4 regions of the Rahnella sp. CFA14(1/10) genome follow, and region 1 is predicted to be linked to each of the others. Evidence: predicted binding sites of a transcription regulator. Region 1 holds the regulator's gene; each other region holds the start of a gene.
The links. Region 1 encodes CRP, which controls carbon source genes, mostly activating them, when cyclic AMP is high. Its sites were predicted from a motif close to ATGTGANNNNNNTCACAT; they were not measured.
Positions count from the first base shown of each region.

Region 2: a site for CRP is predicted at 2,009-2,026, ahead of EVX52_RS08135 (glycoside-pentoside-hexuronide (GPH):cation symporter). Genes of this name have one in related genera too.
Region 3: a site for CRP is predicted at 1,990-2,007, ahead of EVX52_RS09460 (2-hydroxycarboxylate transporter family protein). Genes of this name have one in related genera too.
Region 4: a site for CRP is predicted at 2,042-2,059, ahead of EVX52_RS17360 (YfcZ/YiiS family protein). Genes of this name have one in related genera too.

Region 1 covers NZ_SEWS01000006.1:14,303-18,211, reverse strand. The annotation lists gene EVX52_RS13090 (YccS/YhfK family putative transporter) at 1-1,131, opposite strand, end outside; gene crp (cAMP-activated global transcriptional regulator CRP) at 1,193-1,825, opposite strand; gene EVX52_RS13080 (OsmC family protein) at 2,188-2,595, shown strand; gene EVX52_RS13075 (phosphoribulokinase) at 2,599-3,468, opposite strand; gene EVX52_RS13070 (YheU family protein) at 3,620-3,865, opposite strand; gene EVX52_RS13065 (hydrolase) at 3,862-3,909, opposite strand, start outside.
Region 2 covers NZ_SEWS01000003.1:333,857-337,765, reverse strand. The annotation lists gene EVX52_RS08145 (MFS transporter) at 1-524, opposite strand, end outside; gene EVX52_RS08140 (acetyl-CoA carboxylase biotin carboxylase subunit family protein) at 490-1,623, opposite strand; gene EVX52_RS08135 (glycoside-pentoside-hexuronide (GPH):cation symporter) at 2,157-3,554, shown strand; gene EVX52_RS08130 (TIM-barrel domain-containing protein) at 3,551-3,909, shown strand, end outside.
Region 3 covers NZ_SEWS01000004.1:104,138-108,046, forward strand. The annotation lists gene EVX52_RS09450 (response regulator) at 1-36, opposite strand, end outside; gene EVX52_RS09455 (sensor histidine kinase) at 36-1,694, opposite strand; gene EVX52_RS09460 (2-hydroxycarboxylate transporter family protein) at 2,065-3,429, shown strand; gene EVX52_RS09465 (fumarylacetoacetate hydrolase family protein) at 3,466-3,909, shown strand, end outside.
Region 4 covers NZ_SEWS01000008.1:231,893-235,801, forward strand. The annotation lists gene mlaA (phospholipid-binding lipoprotein MlaA) at 1-425, shown strand, start outside; gene fadL (long-chain fatty acid transporter FadL) at 493-1,770, opposite strand; gene EVX52_RS17360 (YfcZ/YiiS family protein) at 2,188-2,520, shown strand; gene fadI (acetyl-CoA C-acyltransferase FadI) at 2,852-3,909, shown strand, end outside.

The sequences.
Region 1 (3,909 bases):
CAAAATAATGCCCAGACGCGCGGCATTACGCAGGGCCACGGATTTGAAAGAAAGATAGCTTTTTAGCGCAGTCCAGAAGGGCAGCCGTGGCTGGGTGCTCATCAGATCGCGCCGGTATAACGGGCGCTGGGTCCGCAGCAGGCGCGCAATGCGGCTGAAATGGTAATAACAAAACTGGCCAACCGGATTGTCCGGGTTACGCGCGGCGATTTTCTCCAGCGCAGCCAGCTCATTGGCCATGGTAAAGCGCTCAGATAAACGGTGATAAAGAATATCGCCGGCAATCACCCGAAGACGGGTGGAAATCACCTGCGCATTGCGGCGGATTACCGCTTCTGCATGGCTTTCCTCAACCAGTTTCTGTACTTCCTCCGGCTGATGCAGGCTGACGGTAATGTGCTCCTGCAAATCGAGAGCAACCTGAAAAAGCTGAAACAGTCGCTTATGGTGATGATGATGTCCGTGTTGTGGCAGCATGTGTAATTGCTGATAAAGCAGGGCAATCAGGTCGATAACCTGCTGCTGACGGGTAAGTAATGGCGGCAACGCCGTCTCGGGATCGGTATGTTGCGTCAGCAGACTGTACTTGGCCTCGAAATAATCCGCGAGTTGCAGATAAAGCTGGCTGAGCGTTTCGCGCATAGGCTGTTCTTGCGAAATACGAAACCACACCCAGTTAAACACCCCGTACCAGGCTGTGCCTGCTGCGAACAGCACCGGTGCCTGCCACATCGGGCGCACGCCGACCATACTCAGTGTGAAAATAGTGGCTACCAGCGCGCCGGGTAACAGGCGCGCATGTAACGGGCTGATTTCACCGGTAACGCCGAGCAATAACGCCAGCGATAGCATGATCAGCGGCAGCGGAACGTGCCAGTTTTCCAGCATCAGTTGCAGCAGAATGCTGCTCACGGCAAACAGTGAACCGCCGACGATCAGACGTTTGAAAAAGCGTTTGTGCGGGGTATCCAGACCGGCGATGTTACAGCAGGCCGGGCAGAGGGAAAACAGCAGACCCATTTGCAAGTTGCCAAACAGCCAGCAAATGCCAACAGGCAGGCACAACACCAGCGTCTGGCGCAGCGCGTAATTCACTTCAGGATGGTAAAACAGTTTTCGCCATAACGTCATGGGTAAAGCTTAGCCCATAAAAAAGGCGCGACAGTATTCTGCCGCGCCAATTTTCGAGGGATTAACGTGTGCCGTAAACGACAATCGTTTTCCCGTGTGCGGAGATCAGGCTCTGATCTTCCAGCATTTTGAGGATTCGTCCGACTGTTTCACGTGAACAACCGACGATTTGGCCAATTTCCTGACGGGTAATCTTGATTTGCATCCCGTCCGGATGGGTCATTGCATCAGGCTGTTTAGCCAGGTTGAGCAACGTTTGAGCGATACGACCGGTTACGTCGAGGAAGGCAAGGTTGCCGACTTTCTCTGACGTCACTTGCAGACGGTTGGCCATCTGCGCGGAGAGACGCATCAGAATATCCGGGTTAACCTGAATCAGCTGGCGGAACTTTTTATACGAAATTTCAGCCACTTCACAGGCAGTTTTAGCACGTACCCAGGCACTACGTTCCTGACCTTCTTCGAAGAGTCCCAGCTCACCGATGAAGTCACCTTGGTTAAGGTAGGACAGTATCATTTCCTTGCCTTCTTCATCTTTAATCAGGACAGCAACTGACCCTTTCACGATGTAGTAAAGCGTTTCGGCTTTTTCACCCTGGTGAATCAGCGTACTTTTAGAAGGATACTTATGTATATGACAGTGAGACAGGAACCATTCAAGAGTCGGGTCTGTTTGTGGCTTGCCGAGAACCATTAGCTATTATCCTCTGTTGTTATCGCTGCCCAAAATCACAGGGCTCAGAGTTCCCTGTATGGCACTTCAAATCCAAAGCGCCCTTTCAGCATATAACTCCCCAGAAATGCTGCAAGCGGATGTCGGAGTGCAACAGCCTGTTTATTGCTGTTAACACCGTGGGTTCTGTTCTTAAACCGCAAAAACCGTCACCGCAATTTACTGGAAAGTATGTTTCGGCTTTGTTTGTAGCACAGGTTTGAGATGCTGTCTTCTGTTGTCTCGCTTCAGCATGATGGCGATCGGGTTACGTTGCCAGATTTTGGTCTAAAGGGTACTCTGAGAGCAGATTTCTAAAAGTTTATTCACCGGGAGAATAGTTCATGCACGCACGTGTCAAATGGGTTGAAGGGCTGACCTTTTTAGGTGAGTCAGCGTCGGGTCATCAGATTTCAATGGATGGTAACGCGGGCGATAAAGCCCCAAGCCCGATGGAAATGTTACTGATGTCCGCAGGCGGCTGCAGTGCAATTGACGTGGTATCTATTTTACAGAAAGGCCGTAATGACGTGCGTGATTGTGAAGTGAAGCTGACTTCACAACGCCGCGAAGAAGCGCCGCGTCTGTTCACGCATATCAATCTGCATTTTATCGTCACCGGTAAGGATCTGACCGATAAGATTGTTGAACGTGCGGTCAGCCTTTCTGCCGAAAAATACTGTTCAGTGTCTCTGATGTTGGGTAAAGCGGCCACCATCACCCACAGCTTTGAAGTGATTGCAGCGGAATAAAGTTTACTCGATTTTCTTACCTTCCATCAGGCGCTGCACCAGTGGCGCCATGATCAGCTCCATTGCCAGCCCCATTTTCCCACCTGGTACCACCAGCGTTTTGATGTGCGAGATAAATGACCCCTGCAACATTGCCAGCAGATAGGGGAAATCGATGTCGTCCAGTCCCTGGAAATGGATCACCACAAAGCTTTCATCCAGTGACGGAATGGCTTTTGCTGCGAACGGGTTTGAGGTGTCGATAGTCGGCACACGCTGGAAGTTGATGTGGGTGCGGGAAAACTGCGGCGTAATGTAGCTGATATAATCATCCATCGAACGCACGACGGAATCCATCACTGCTTCACGTGAATGGCCACGCTCCCCGGTATCGCGCACCAGTTTCTGGATCCACTCCAGGTTAACGATAGGCACAACGCCGACCAGCAAATCGACCTGGGCGGCGACATCAATTTTGTCTGTCACTACACCGCCGTGCAGGCCTTCATAGAATAAGATATCCGTTGGTTCCGGCAACGCCTGCCATGGCGTAAACGTGCCCGGCACCTGATTATAGGGAACCGCTTCGTCATAAGTATGCAAATACTTACGTGAACGGCCGGTGCCGGTTTTGCCATATTCGATAAAGCTTTTTTCCAGCAAACCAAAGTCATTGGCTTCCGGCCCGAAATAACTGATGTGGCGCCCGAGATCGCGTGCCTTACGGATCGCCGCATCCATTTCAGGACGGGTGAAATGGTGAAAACTGTCGCCTTCCAGCTCCGCAGCGCGTAAGCCAAGCTGTTGAAATATTTTACGAAACGCCACGCTGGTGGTCGTGGTGCCTGCACCGCTCGAACCGGTAACGGCAATAACAGGATGTTTGGCTGACATAAATGCTTTTCTCCAGAAAGGGGATACAGGCTGGCGTGACGCGGTCTTTTCTGTGGTTGAAAATGTAGTGCCGTGCTGCGCATAATTAAGCCTATTGTTACCATATTTATTCGCGAAGTGACAGGTTGTCACAACCTGCTTTCGAGCGGCTCTACCCGTCCTGCGGCACTTCTTCCTGCCCGGCGCGGAACTGACCGCGTGGCATAATATTCAGCGTTTCATGCAACTCTGACCATACCAGCACAATATCACCGCTTTTCAGCTGACGTTTCACGTCATCGACTTTTTGTTCCAGCGATCTTTCCTGCTCGCCGTAATCGGTGCCTTCGCGCAATACGAAGGATTCCACCACGCTGGTGAGCAGTTCAGGATCCAGTTCCTGCCAGGGAATAATCACTCTGTTTTTTCCTTAGTCTTATTTTCTAAATAGGGGGCGATCCA
Region 2 (3,909 bases), on a different contig from region 1:
GTGAGTGTAAACAGTAAGGACATTGTTTCAAACATATAAACGGGCCCGACATGCTGATACAACATGCCCAGGAGTATGGCCCCACCACTTGAAGCCAGGTTTGTGACCGTACTGAGCAACGAATAGTTTAAAGAGAGTGACTGATTTTTCAAAAAGGAGGTGGCAATACGGATAACAATTGAGTTATTCCCGTAGAAAAGCCCGACGAGAAATGCGCCTAAATAGAGTTGTGTAATCTCGCCACGCGATAGCAGGAAGAAGCCCAATCCTCCTAACAGTTGCAGTATTGCAAGTAAAAGAGGGAAGTTTATTCTATCCAGATAGGGTGAAAAGGCTAAGCGGCCAATTCTCGAAAAGAATATCAACGTGAATAATATACCGCTGGTATGGGCTGCTGACAGCTGCAAGTTTTCGTGTAAATAAGCGATTAACAATGCCTGAGGAGCAAAGAAGGCAAAGGCCCCGATGAAATCCTGGACAAGGATGATTTTAAATATTGAAGAGTTTTGAAATGCTTTTTGCATTATTTAACGCCTCCTCATAACTTGCACCCTCAGCACACAATAAATTGCGTTCGCCCAGATAGGCGTGGCCAACAAACCCTGGTTTTTGGTCTAAATCCGGCGGCAAAGCAGAGGGGCGGCTTACTCCTTTACGTTCTGACCACACAGCCATATGCTCTTTTTTCTGTGCTTTATAACAGAGAGTATCGGTTAGCTGGCTTTGCCATACATTAATACCTGCTGTCTCGGCCGCCATCACTGAGATGAAGTCACCCCCGACACGGTTGTGAATTTCTCCCAAAATAATACCTGCATCAGTATCCCAAAACTCGGCGTGGATCATGCCGTATTCGATACCAATCACTTTGCACGCAGACTCCACTAATGCCCGGGCCTGACGTTTTTTCTGCTCGTCAAGAGAAACACCTGCCGGATTAACATGCCCTTGCTCAAAAAAAGTCTCTGCAAATAAAAACTTTTCAGTGATATTTAGCATTCTGAACTTTTTGCCAACGAAAAGGGCTTCAAGGCTGTATTCTTTACCTTCCACCTTCTCTTCAAGGATGAATGGGTAACCTTTCTGCGGGAGTCTGGGAATAATATTATCAATGTTGTCTGAACAGACAGAATATACCCCGCGACTGCCTGCATCGGTGACGGGTTTAAGGATGGCTTCATGACCGGAAAAATGTATTCTTAATTTTTCCTCTACATCACTTGCTGAATAACACAAAAAAGCTTCCGGCTGGCTGATGCCGCATTTTCGTAACAGCTCACGACAAAGATACTTGTTTTGTATCAGCATGATTGTTGCAGGGCGTGTCCATGAGGAATCTAATAATATATTAAGTTTACTATTTACAAACTGAAGTTTTTCGCGAAAAGCATAACTCCGTTTTATATAGGGATACCTGGCCAGTAAATCCCGTATTGCTTCATCATCGTAATGATTGGTTACCACCACCTCGTCGGCTTTTTGCGCTCTGTCGCCAAACACCCTGAGATTTTCTTCTGTGTCGGTAAGCAGGATTTTATATCCTGCTTCTTTGGCTTCATCGAGTAAATCAGGCCCCTGTACCACGCTTGCCCCACCGAGTAATAACAACCAATTCTCTTGCACCCGTGAACCCTCATTTTCAAAATGCCTGAATAGAAATGTATTGCTTTCAGTCTCCAGGTATTCATAACAATACGTTAACTTGTTAGCAATAAATTACATCATAACCAAAATTTATCAAGATAGAAAAATGCATTTTTTTCATTAATAACAAGAAGATGAAAACATTTCATTCAGAGTTTTAATCCTGATATGGCAACATTAACCACTGTTTATGTTGTCACCTGAATTATTTAAGTTGAATGCACTGGTGTCGGGGTCGCTGGATTCAAACATGCTTTTTTTTCCCGATCCCTCAGGTTCAGCCCTATTTATTAGCAAAATTTATAATTATCGCGGGTATCATTTTCTCTCCTTCTCCCGTTCCGCAGGCGAGACGGATCTCATCATGTTACCGGTATCACACAAATCAAAAATCATAAGAAATTTATGATATCTCGCAATTGTCGCTCTCTTTTAACCATTCTATAACAAGTCCTCGGACCACGGACGGACTGACTTTTTTATGTTTAACCCTACAAAAGGCAGGACGAAAAATGACTGCGAAACTATCCGTAACGGCGAAACTATCCGTAAAAGAAAAGGTGAGCTACGGTCTGGGGGATATGGCGAGCCATATTGGCCTGGATAATGTGATTATATTTTTGACGTTTTATTACACCGATGTTGTGGGATTACCGGCAGTATTTGTCGGAACAATGTTTCTGGTTGCCCGCGTCGCTGACGCCATTGTGGACCCCGCGATGGGGCTGATCGCTGACCGGACGCAAACGCGTTTCGGTAAATTCCGGCCTTATATTCTCTGGCTTGCGTTACCTTTCGGAGCCAGCTGTTTGCTGGTTTATGCGGTACCGGAATCCCTGACCTTGGGCGGAAAGATGGTATACGCCAGCGTCACCTATTGCGTGATGATGCTGATGTATACCGCCATCAACATTCCTTATTGCTCGATGGGCGCGATCATCACGCCTGATAATACCCAGCGTATTTCCCTGCAATCCTATCGGTTCTTCCTTGCCACGCTGGGTGGTGCAATGTCCACCTTCCTGATGATGCCGCTGGCAGAGATGATGGGTGGCGGCAATAAACTTGACGGCTATTTTGGTGCGATGGCAATCATGGCGTCGATCGCCGTGGTGATGTTCCTGTTGTGTTTTTTAAACACCAAAGAACGTATCAGTGCGCCGCCGACGCACGAGAATTTTCTCTCCGATTTACGTGATTTAGTGCGTAATGACCAGTGGCGCGTGGTGGCGGCGCTGATCTTCTTCAATATCTCCTTCGGCGTAGTACGCCTCGGCGCGATGATGTACTACGTCACCTATTATCTTGGCCACGCCAGCTACTTTATGTGGCTGCTGGCTGCACATATTGTGGGTAAGAGTCTCGGCAGTTTGCTGGTAAAACCGCTGACCCGCAACCGCAGCAAACTCGCGGCCTTCACGCTGTGCGCGGTGCTGACCGGTGCGCTGAGCGCGGCGATTTTCTTCGTTCCGGCATGGATTTCCCTGCTGGTGGGCATGACGTTGCTGGTTTCAACCTTCTATCAGGTCACTACCACACTGATGTGGGTGATGATGTCTGACGTGGTGGATTACGGCGAATACAAACAAGGCAAGCGCATGGATGGCACGGTGTTCTCCACTTTGCTGGCGATCCTCAAAATGGGGATGGCGGTGAGCGGAGCGGTGGTCGGCTGGACACTGGGCATAAGCGGTTACGTGCCCCATGCTGCCCAGCAGAATACCGTCGCGATGCTGTCGATTATCGCATTGTTCTCACTGGTGCCGGGCATCTTGTCGATGTTCAGTGCATTGTCGATGCGCTGGTACAAACTCGATGACGCCACCATGAAACAGATTAATCAGTCCAAAATTTCCCGGGAACATGAGCCTGAACGTCAGGCCACCTTGCATACACAGGAGTCCGCATGAGCGAATTAATCGCCGAAAAAAACCGTATCCTCTGGCATTTCGATCAACAAACGCTGGTGATTGAGCCCTGGGGAGAAAACAGCCTGCGCGTGCGGGCCACCTGCCGGCCTGAGCTCAATGATTCGTTATGGGCGCTACTGCCAGCGGATGTTCAGCCAAAAGCTGAGATCAGCCGCAGCGCAGAAACCCTGACGCTGCGCAACGGCAACATCACAGCATCGGTGAATATCAAAGGGCAGCTGGCGTTTTATAACTCACGCGGCGAGCTGATCCTTGAGGAATTCTGGCGTCAGCGTTCCACCGTCGGTATCGGTGCGACGGAGAAAAGTCAGGACAAATACATCAGTGCGCTAAA
Region 3 (3,909 bases), on a different contig from region 1:
TTCAACAATCATTACGTCAATCATTTCAGCTTGCATCATTTACTCTCTTCCAGTGCTTCTGGACGGGGATTTACCGGCATAAAGCCACTTTGTTCTTCAGGGCGGTGGTGTGGAATAAAAACCGAAAAAACAGCGCCAGTTGGCGGATTGTCAGATACTTCAATAGTGCCACCAGCATGGCTGACATAGCTGGCAACCAGATGCAGGCCCAGACCGTGATCGCCTTGTGTTTTGGATGTCACCCCCAGCGAAAAAATCTGCCCGCGCCGCTCCGGCGCTATCCCGATGCCATGGTCAGCGACTTCAATCACCAGATCATCTGCGCCGGAAACGACATACACGTCTACCGGCCCGGCTTCATTGCCGCGCAGTAATGTGGCTTCGATGGCGTTATCCAGCAGATTGCCAATGATCGACATCAGTTCGGTTTCACTGAGCGCGGCAGGCAGATGCGTTAACTCACAGGCGGGATCAAATTTTAGCTCAACGCCTTTTTCCCGTGCACGGGCATATTTTCCGAGTAACAGACCGCATAATTTTGGTGAGCAGAATCGCGCCGAAACGAAATCCAGCAATTCCTGCGCACTTTCAGACTGAGCTTCGATATAGCGGATCGCCTCGTCGTAACGTCCCATATGCAGGAGCCCGGCGAGTGTTGCCGTCCAGTTGAGCTGTTCGTGGCGTATCACCCGCAGGTTATCGGCATAACGCTGCACCTGGCTCAGCTGGATGCTGAGCCGGTCGATATCGCTGCAATCCCGAAAAGTGATCACCCACCCCTGGAGCTGGTCTTCCAGCATGATCCGTACCCGGCTGGCGATCACTGTCAGGTTATTGAACAGGCAGATTTCATCGTGGATATCTTTTTCCAGCATAACCTGCGGATCAAAGAAACTGACCGGCGCAATCACCTGCCCGAGCGGCTGACCTCGCAGTTCACGGGACGGCACATCAAGACTGAGCAATTTTTTGGCCGCCTGGTTGATGACCGCGACCCGCAACTGCGCATCAATAGCGATCACACCTTCGTAAATCGATTCCATCAGCGCCTTTTGCTGACGCACCAGCAGACCTATTTCACGGGGCTCCAGCGAAAACATCTGCCGTTTAATCGAACGTGAAAAAAACCATGAGAAGGTAAACAACGCCAGCAGCAAGGTGGCGGCGGCCAGCAAAATACGGATGACTTTTTCGATAGTCAGGTTATTGATGTGGCTGGTGAGATACCCCACAGAAACGATACCGACCACGTTGCCTTGCCCGTTGATGATCGGTGCCTTACTGCGCAACGATAAGCCGATACCTCCCAGCCGGATGGTGGTGGTGCTTCTGCCCGCCAGCACATCCCCGTTGTCTCCCCCGACCAGCATTTTCCCCACACGGTCAGCATAAATCGAATGAAACAGATGTATTGCTTTACCATCGCCTATCACCATGTAACTGGCATCACTGCGTGCAGAAATACTCATCATTAAATGATTAATAGCCGGAACATCCTTATTTTCAACGGCGGTAATTAATGAAGGAATAAGTGCAATTTCCTCTGCCTGAACTTTTGCACGAGTACCCATATCTTCATATAACTGACGTTCTATATCATAATAGTAATAAATGCCCGCTATCGAAAAAAGTGTCATAAATAGCATGACAAGATAAATGAATAGCTTTATCTGAAAAGAAGGCCTAAACCGCATCGGGAAACCTATAACCAGACAGTGATATTAATAGAAAGTGCAAAGATATTATCACGCCCCGGTATTTGCGTCAGCGTGAAGGATTAAAGTTGCGAGGCATGCCGCATAACATCATCAGGCGCGTCAGGGCCTAGGCGGCTAACCCCATAATTCACAACAGCTATTTCACCATAAATTAACAGTAATATTATAATTGCAAATAACACCATAAAAACCACGAAAAATAATAGCGGCCTGAGTTTTTAAATTAATTAAAACCATAAAAACCTTTCACTCCTTTAAAACACCTTTTCTAATTTGCGGCACCTCACATATTACCGGTCAGCATTACTCTTATACTCCCTGCACAAATTGACACAGGGGATTCATAATGAGTACAACTGACGACACCTATTCTGTTACTGCGGGATCTTCCTGCGTTAAACAGCTCTCATTAAAAGAAAAATGGTGGCACATTCTCGATACCTGGAAAATCGGCATTATTCCGTTACCGCTGTTCGCCATGGCGGGGCTACTTATCGCAATAGATTGTCTTGACGGCAAACTGCCGAGCGACATCGTGGTGATGGTCGCCACGTTAGCGTTCTTTGGGTTTGCCTGTGGCGAGTTCGGCAAGCGTCTGCCTTTTATCGGCAAGATGGGCGCAGCGGCGATTTGCGCCACGTTCATTCCTTCCGCGCTGGTCTATTACGGCCTGCTGCCGGATGTCGTGGTGGAGTCCACCACCAAGTTCTACAAAAGCACCAATATTCTGTATCTCTACATCTGCTGCATTATCGTGGGCAGCATCATGAGCATGGATCGCAAAGTGCTGATCCAGGGGTTCATGCGTATTTTCTTCCCAATGTTGTGCGGCGAAGTGGTTGGCATGCTGGTCGGGATGGGGGTCGGTCTGGCGCTGGGCATGGAACCCTTTCAGATTTTCTTCTTCCTGATCTTACCGATCATGGCCGGTGGCGTGGGTGAAGGTGCCATCCCGCTGTCCATTGGTTACGCAACCTTATTACACATGGACCAGGGTGTGGCGCTGGGTCGCATCCTGCCTATCGTGATGCTGGGCAGCCTGACGGCTATCGTGATCTCCGGTTCTCTCAATCAGCTAGGTAAACGCTATCCACACCTCACCGGCGAAGGTCAGCTGATGCCGTCTGCTAAAAATGCCACAACGGAAAGCAACACGCCGACAGTGGCTGGCGGTAAAACCGATGTCACGACCATTGCCTCAGGTGCATTACTGGCCGTTCTGCTTTATATGGTGGGCATGCTGTTACACAAGCTGATTGGTCTTCCTGCACCGGTCGGGATGCTGTTTGCGGCTGTTGGCCTGAAACTGGCGCACGGCGTTTCTCCCCGCCTGCTCGAAGGTTCTCAGGTGGTGTACAAATTCTTCCAGACTTCCGTCACCTACCCGATTTTGTTCGCCGTCGGTGTCGCCATCACACCGTGGAATGAACTGGTTGCCGCATTCACGATTTCTAATCTGCTGGTCATTGTCAGCACTGTTGCAGCGCTGGTCACCACCGGCTTTTTCGTCGGCAAGAAAATTGGCATGCACCCGATTGATGTCGCCATCGTTTCCTGCTGCCAGAGTGGCCAGGGCGGTACCGGTGATGTCGCCATTCTGACTGCCGGTAACCGCATGCAACTGATGCCATTTGCCCAAATAGCCACACGTATTGGCGGGGCCATTAATGTCTCGGTTGCCCTGCTGGTGCTCGGCAACTTCCTCGTCTGATGCCGCGCTAACTCTTTTTTAATTCAGGATATTTTTATGAAACTGGCAAGTTATCTTTATCAGGGGCGCAAGTCCTACGGCATCGCAACCGGGCACGGCATGATCGACCTTGGTCGCCATCTCGGTCAGCGTTATCCGGACCTCAAAGCCCTGCTGGCAGGCAATGCACTGGCACAGGCTCAGGCGCTGGCGACCCTGCCCGCAGATGTGGATATCGACGATCTGACTTTTCTGCCGGTCATCCAGAATCCGGAAAAAATTCTCTGTGTTGGTATGAACTACGCCGAAAAACGCAAAGAATTTGACCAGCATAATCCGGCACCGACATTGTTCGTCCGCTTTGCTGATTCACAAACCGGCCACGCTTCTCCCGTCATCAAACCGAGCCGTTCTGTCGAATTTGATTACGAAGGTGAACTGGCAGTGATTATCGGTTCTGCCGGGGAAAATATTTCCCGCGAAAACGCCCTGGCGCACGTC
Region 4 (3,909 bases), on a different contig from region 1:
TGGGCGGTCTGATCGATGTTGCCGGAATGGCGAACCCGAAACTGGCGCGTGAAGAGGCGCAGGGCTTCGGCAGCACACTGGGTCATTACGGCGTCGGCTACGGTCCGTATGTGGTTCTGCCAGGTTACGGCAGCGCGACCGTCCGTGACGAAGGTGGCGACCTGGTTGATGATTTGTATCCGATGCTCAGCTATCTGACGTTCTGGATGTCAGCCGGTAAATGGGTACTGGAAGGGGTGGAAACCCGTGCGGAACTGCTCGATTCTGATGGCCTGATCCGTAACTCTTCGGATCCGTATCTGTTTATACGTGAGGCTTACTTCCAGCGTCATGATTTCCTGGCAAGAGGCGGTCAGCTGACGCCACAGGAAAATCCGAACGCGGCACTGATTCAGGGCGACCTGAAAGATATCGACTCGGAATAACCGTTCCGGACACACAAAAAAAGCGCCTTCCGGCGCTTTTTTCATATCAGGCGTATCACTCAGTTCATCAGAAGCTGTAGTTAAAGTTCGCGCCGTACAGCATGGCGGTCCCTTTGGCCTGGTATTCGTAATTCGGTACACCGTTAGCGACTTTCTCACTGATATTCACGGTCTGACCATGCATATAGGAGACACCCACATCCACAGACGCGTCTTTATTGAAGGCGTAAGTCGTACCGGCGGAAACCCAGAAGCGGTCCTGATCCGGAATAGAAATGGTGCGGTTATCTGCCGGAACCGGGCTGTCATCGAAGGCGATACCGGTACGGAACGTCCAGTTATCGTCGTAGTAATAGGTGGTGCCCAACGCGATGCGGTAAGCATCATGATAACCTTCGTCTTTCTGGAACAGCGTCTGGCCGTTAGAACCGGTCGCTTTCAGCTCCTGGAACTGGCTCCAGCTGGTGTAAGCCAGGCTGTAGTGAATCGCCCATTTTGGTGCCACGCGGTTATAACCGGACAATTCCCACATTTCAGGCAAGTTCAGGGTCAGGGATCCCGGCACGGTCTGGCCACCCGTTCCGCCTAACGCTTTCGGAATGCCGTTACGGTATTCGCCGTCGAAGTCAATTTTCACTTCAGAACGGTAGGTGAAGCCGTAGCGGTTATTATCATCCACTTCATACAGGATACCGGCGTTCCAGCCGTAACCCCACTCATTGCCTTTCAGCTTGGCGGCTTCCGTATCCGCAGGCAGCAGACCGCCGGTTTGAATCGGCACCAGTTCACCGGCAGTACGGCGAATTTTCGCTTTCGCGTAAACGGCATCGAAGCCTAGGCCGAAGCTGAAATGCTGGTTCAAACGGTAAGCAACACTTAAGTTAGTGTTAACGGTGGTAAGGTCAGTTTCACCGCCGATCGGGCCAGCCGGATAATTATCGCTGAACTCAGTCGCCAGACCGTAGTTTGACGTAGCCGAGGCACCGACCGCCCATTGATCATTGAGTGGCATAATAAAGTGGATATTAGGCACCCACTGATTCGGCGCAATGTTATCCGCATCAGTGCTCCTGCCTGTAACCGGCGAGTTGCCTGTTACTTTGACATCCGGGTCGACATAAATCGCACCCGCTGAGAAAGAGGGACGATCAAACATGGTCATGGTTGCCGGGTTACGGCTGCCGGATGCGGCAGTATCAGCGATGGCACCTTCACCCGAGAAAGAGCGGCCTAACCCCGCAGCGGTATATTCATTTAACTGAAAACCTGCTGCATAAACGTTGGAGGAAACAATTGCCACTGCAGCTGCCAGAGCAGATCTTTTAAACAGGTTTTTCTGGTTCATGACCAAAACCTCAATTTTATGTTTTTTATCAAACAATGTTACATCAAGTAACAATGAGCGCGGGATTGTAGGGTCCGTTATCAGTCTGACAAATCAGACCAGTGAGCGAAGTATAGGTCTGACCTGTGGTGTAGTTGCAATAATGTTTCATAGATATTTCTTATTTGATGCAAGAAATTGGATCCACTTAACAAAAAACAAACAATAAAAGTTCAATTAAGAAACGTTAAAGTGAGAACAGTGACGAAGTTATAAACGATTACTTACATATACGTGATCTGGATCACCTGAAAGGCACATAATAAGTAAGCACTAGTGTGTTGTCAGAACGGTGGCGTAAAATACAAGCTGGAAATAAAACCTTATTCGCAATCAGGCCAGACGGTGGACGTTGCCGCTGATGCCGGGGAGAAAATTATGTCTGACGTAACCATGTCCTCTAAATCCACCCAACCTCTGCATTCCATCAACAAATGTGGTGCGGAAGAAACCGCAGCCTGCTGCTGTGTCGATGTCGGAACCATCATGGACAATACGGATTGCACCGCTTCTTACAGCCGTGTTTTCGAAACCGAAGCTCAGGCGAACGAAACCCTGCAAGCCCTGACCGAACGCGCACGCGGCGTTGAATCTGAGCCATGTGAAATCAACAGCCGTATCGAAAAAGTGGATGGCGGCGTCGAACTGAATATCGATTTCACATTTAGCTGCCAGGCTGAAACGATGATCTTCCAGTTAGGCTTGAGATAATCCCCGTCATACTTTGAGCCGCAGATGCGTTGGCTGCACTCCGTAACCGAATTACTGATGTATATCAGTTCATCGGAATGGCATTGATTGCCGCGTGACTCATTCTGCGACTCAAATTATTGAGAGGAAGTTCTAAGTTGTAATACCGCTTAAATAAGCGGTATTTCTTTGTCTGCTATTTCTGCCTGCCGCCTTTCTTCTCATTCTTATTTCAGAAAAATTTGCTGTTGCTCGCACTTCACTCCCTTTCGCTTTGCCAAATGTAAATACATAGTTAAAACTGAGTTATCAGGTCTGACCTCTTAAGACCCTATTTTTCTCAGGAGCTTGTATGAATAAAGTCGTTCCACTGGTGACGCGTGAGGGCGATCGCATTGCGATTGTCGACGGCTTACGTACGCCGTTTGCTAAACAGGCCACCGCCTATCACGGCATTCCTGCTGTCGATCTCGGTAAAATGGTGGTCAGTGAGCTGCTGGCAAAAAGTGGGATTGACCCGAAGGACATCGACCAGCTGGTTTTCGGTCAGGTGGTCCAGATGCCGGAAGCGCCGAATATCGCCCGCGAAATTGTGCTCGGTACCGGCATGAATGTATCGACCGATGCCTATAGCGTCTCGCGTGCCTGTGCCACCAGTTTTCAGGCGGTTGCTAACGTGGCCGAAAGCATCATGAGCGGGATGGTGCAGGTCGGGATCGCGGGCGGAGCGGATTCTTCTTCGGTATTGCCGATAGGTGTCAGCAAACGACTGGCCCGCGCCCTGGTGGATGTTAATAAAGCACGTACGCTGTCGCAGCGTCTCTCCATTTTCAGCAAACTCAAACTGCGCGATTTGCTGCCGGTGCCGCCTGCTGTGGCTGAATATTCTACCGGTCTGCGCATGGGCGATACCGCAGAGCAGATGGCGAAAAGCCATAACATCAGCCGCGTGCAGCAGGATGAGCTGGCGCACCGTTCTCATACGCTGGCCGCGCAGGCATGGGAGCAGGGGTATTTAACCTCGCAGGTCATGGCTGCACAGGTTCCGCCTTACCGTGAAGTGCTGCAAAAAGATAACAACATCCGCCTGAATTCTGAAATCAGTCAGTATGCCAAATTGCGCCCGGCTTTCGACCGTAAACACGGTACCGTCACCGCCGCCACCAGCACGCCGCTGACGGATGGTGCCGCGGCGGTATTAATGATGAGCGAATCCCGCGCACGTGAACTGGGCCTTGAACCTCTCGGCTATCTGAAAAGTTTTGCGTTTGCCGCTATCGGCGTCTGGGAAGACATGCTTCTCGGGCCTGCCTACGCCACGCCGCTGGCGCTGGATCGCGCAGGGTTGACGCTGGACGATTTGGATCTGATCGATATGCATGAAGCGTTTGCGGCACAGACGCTGGCGAA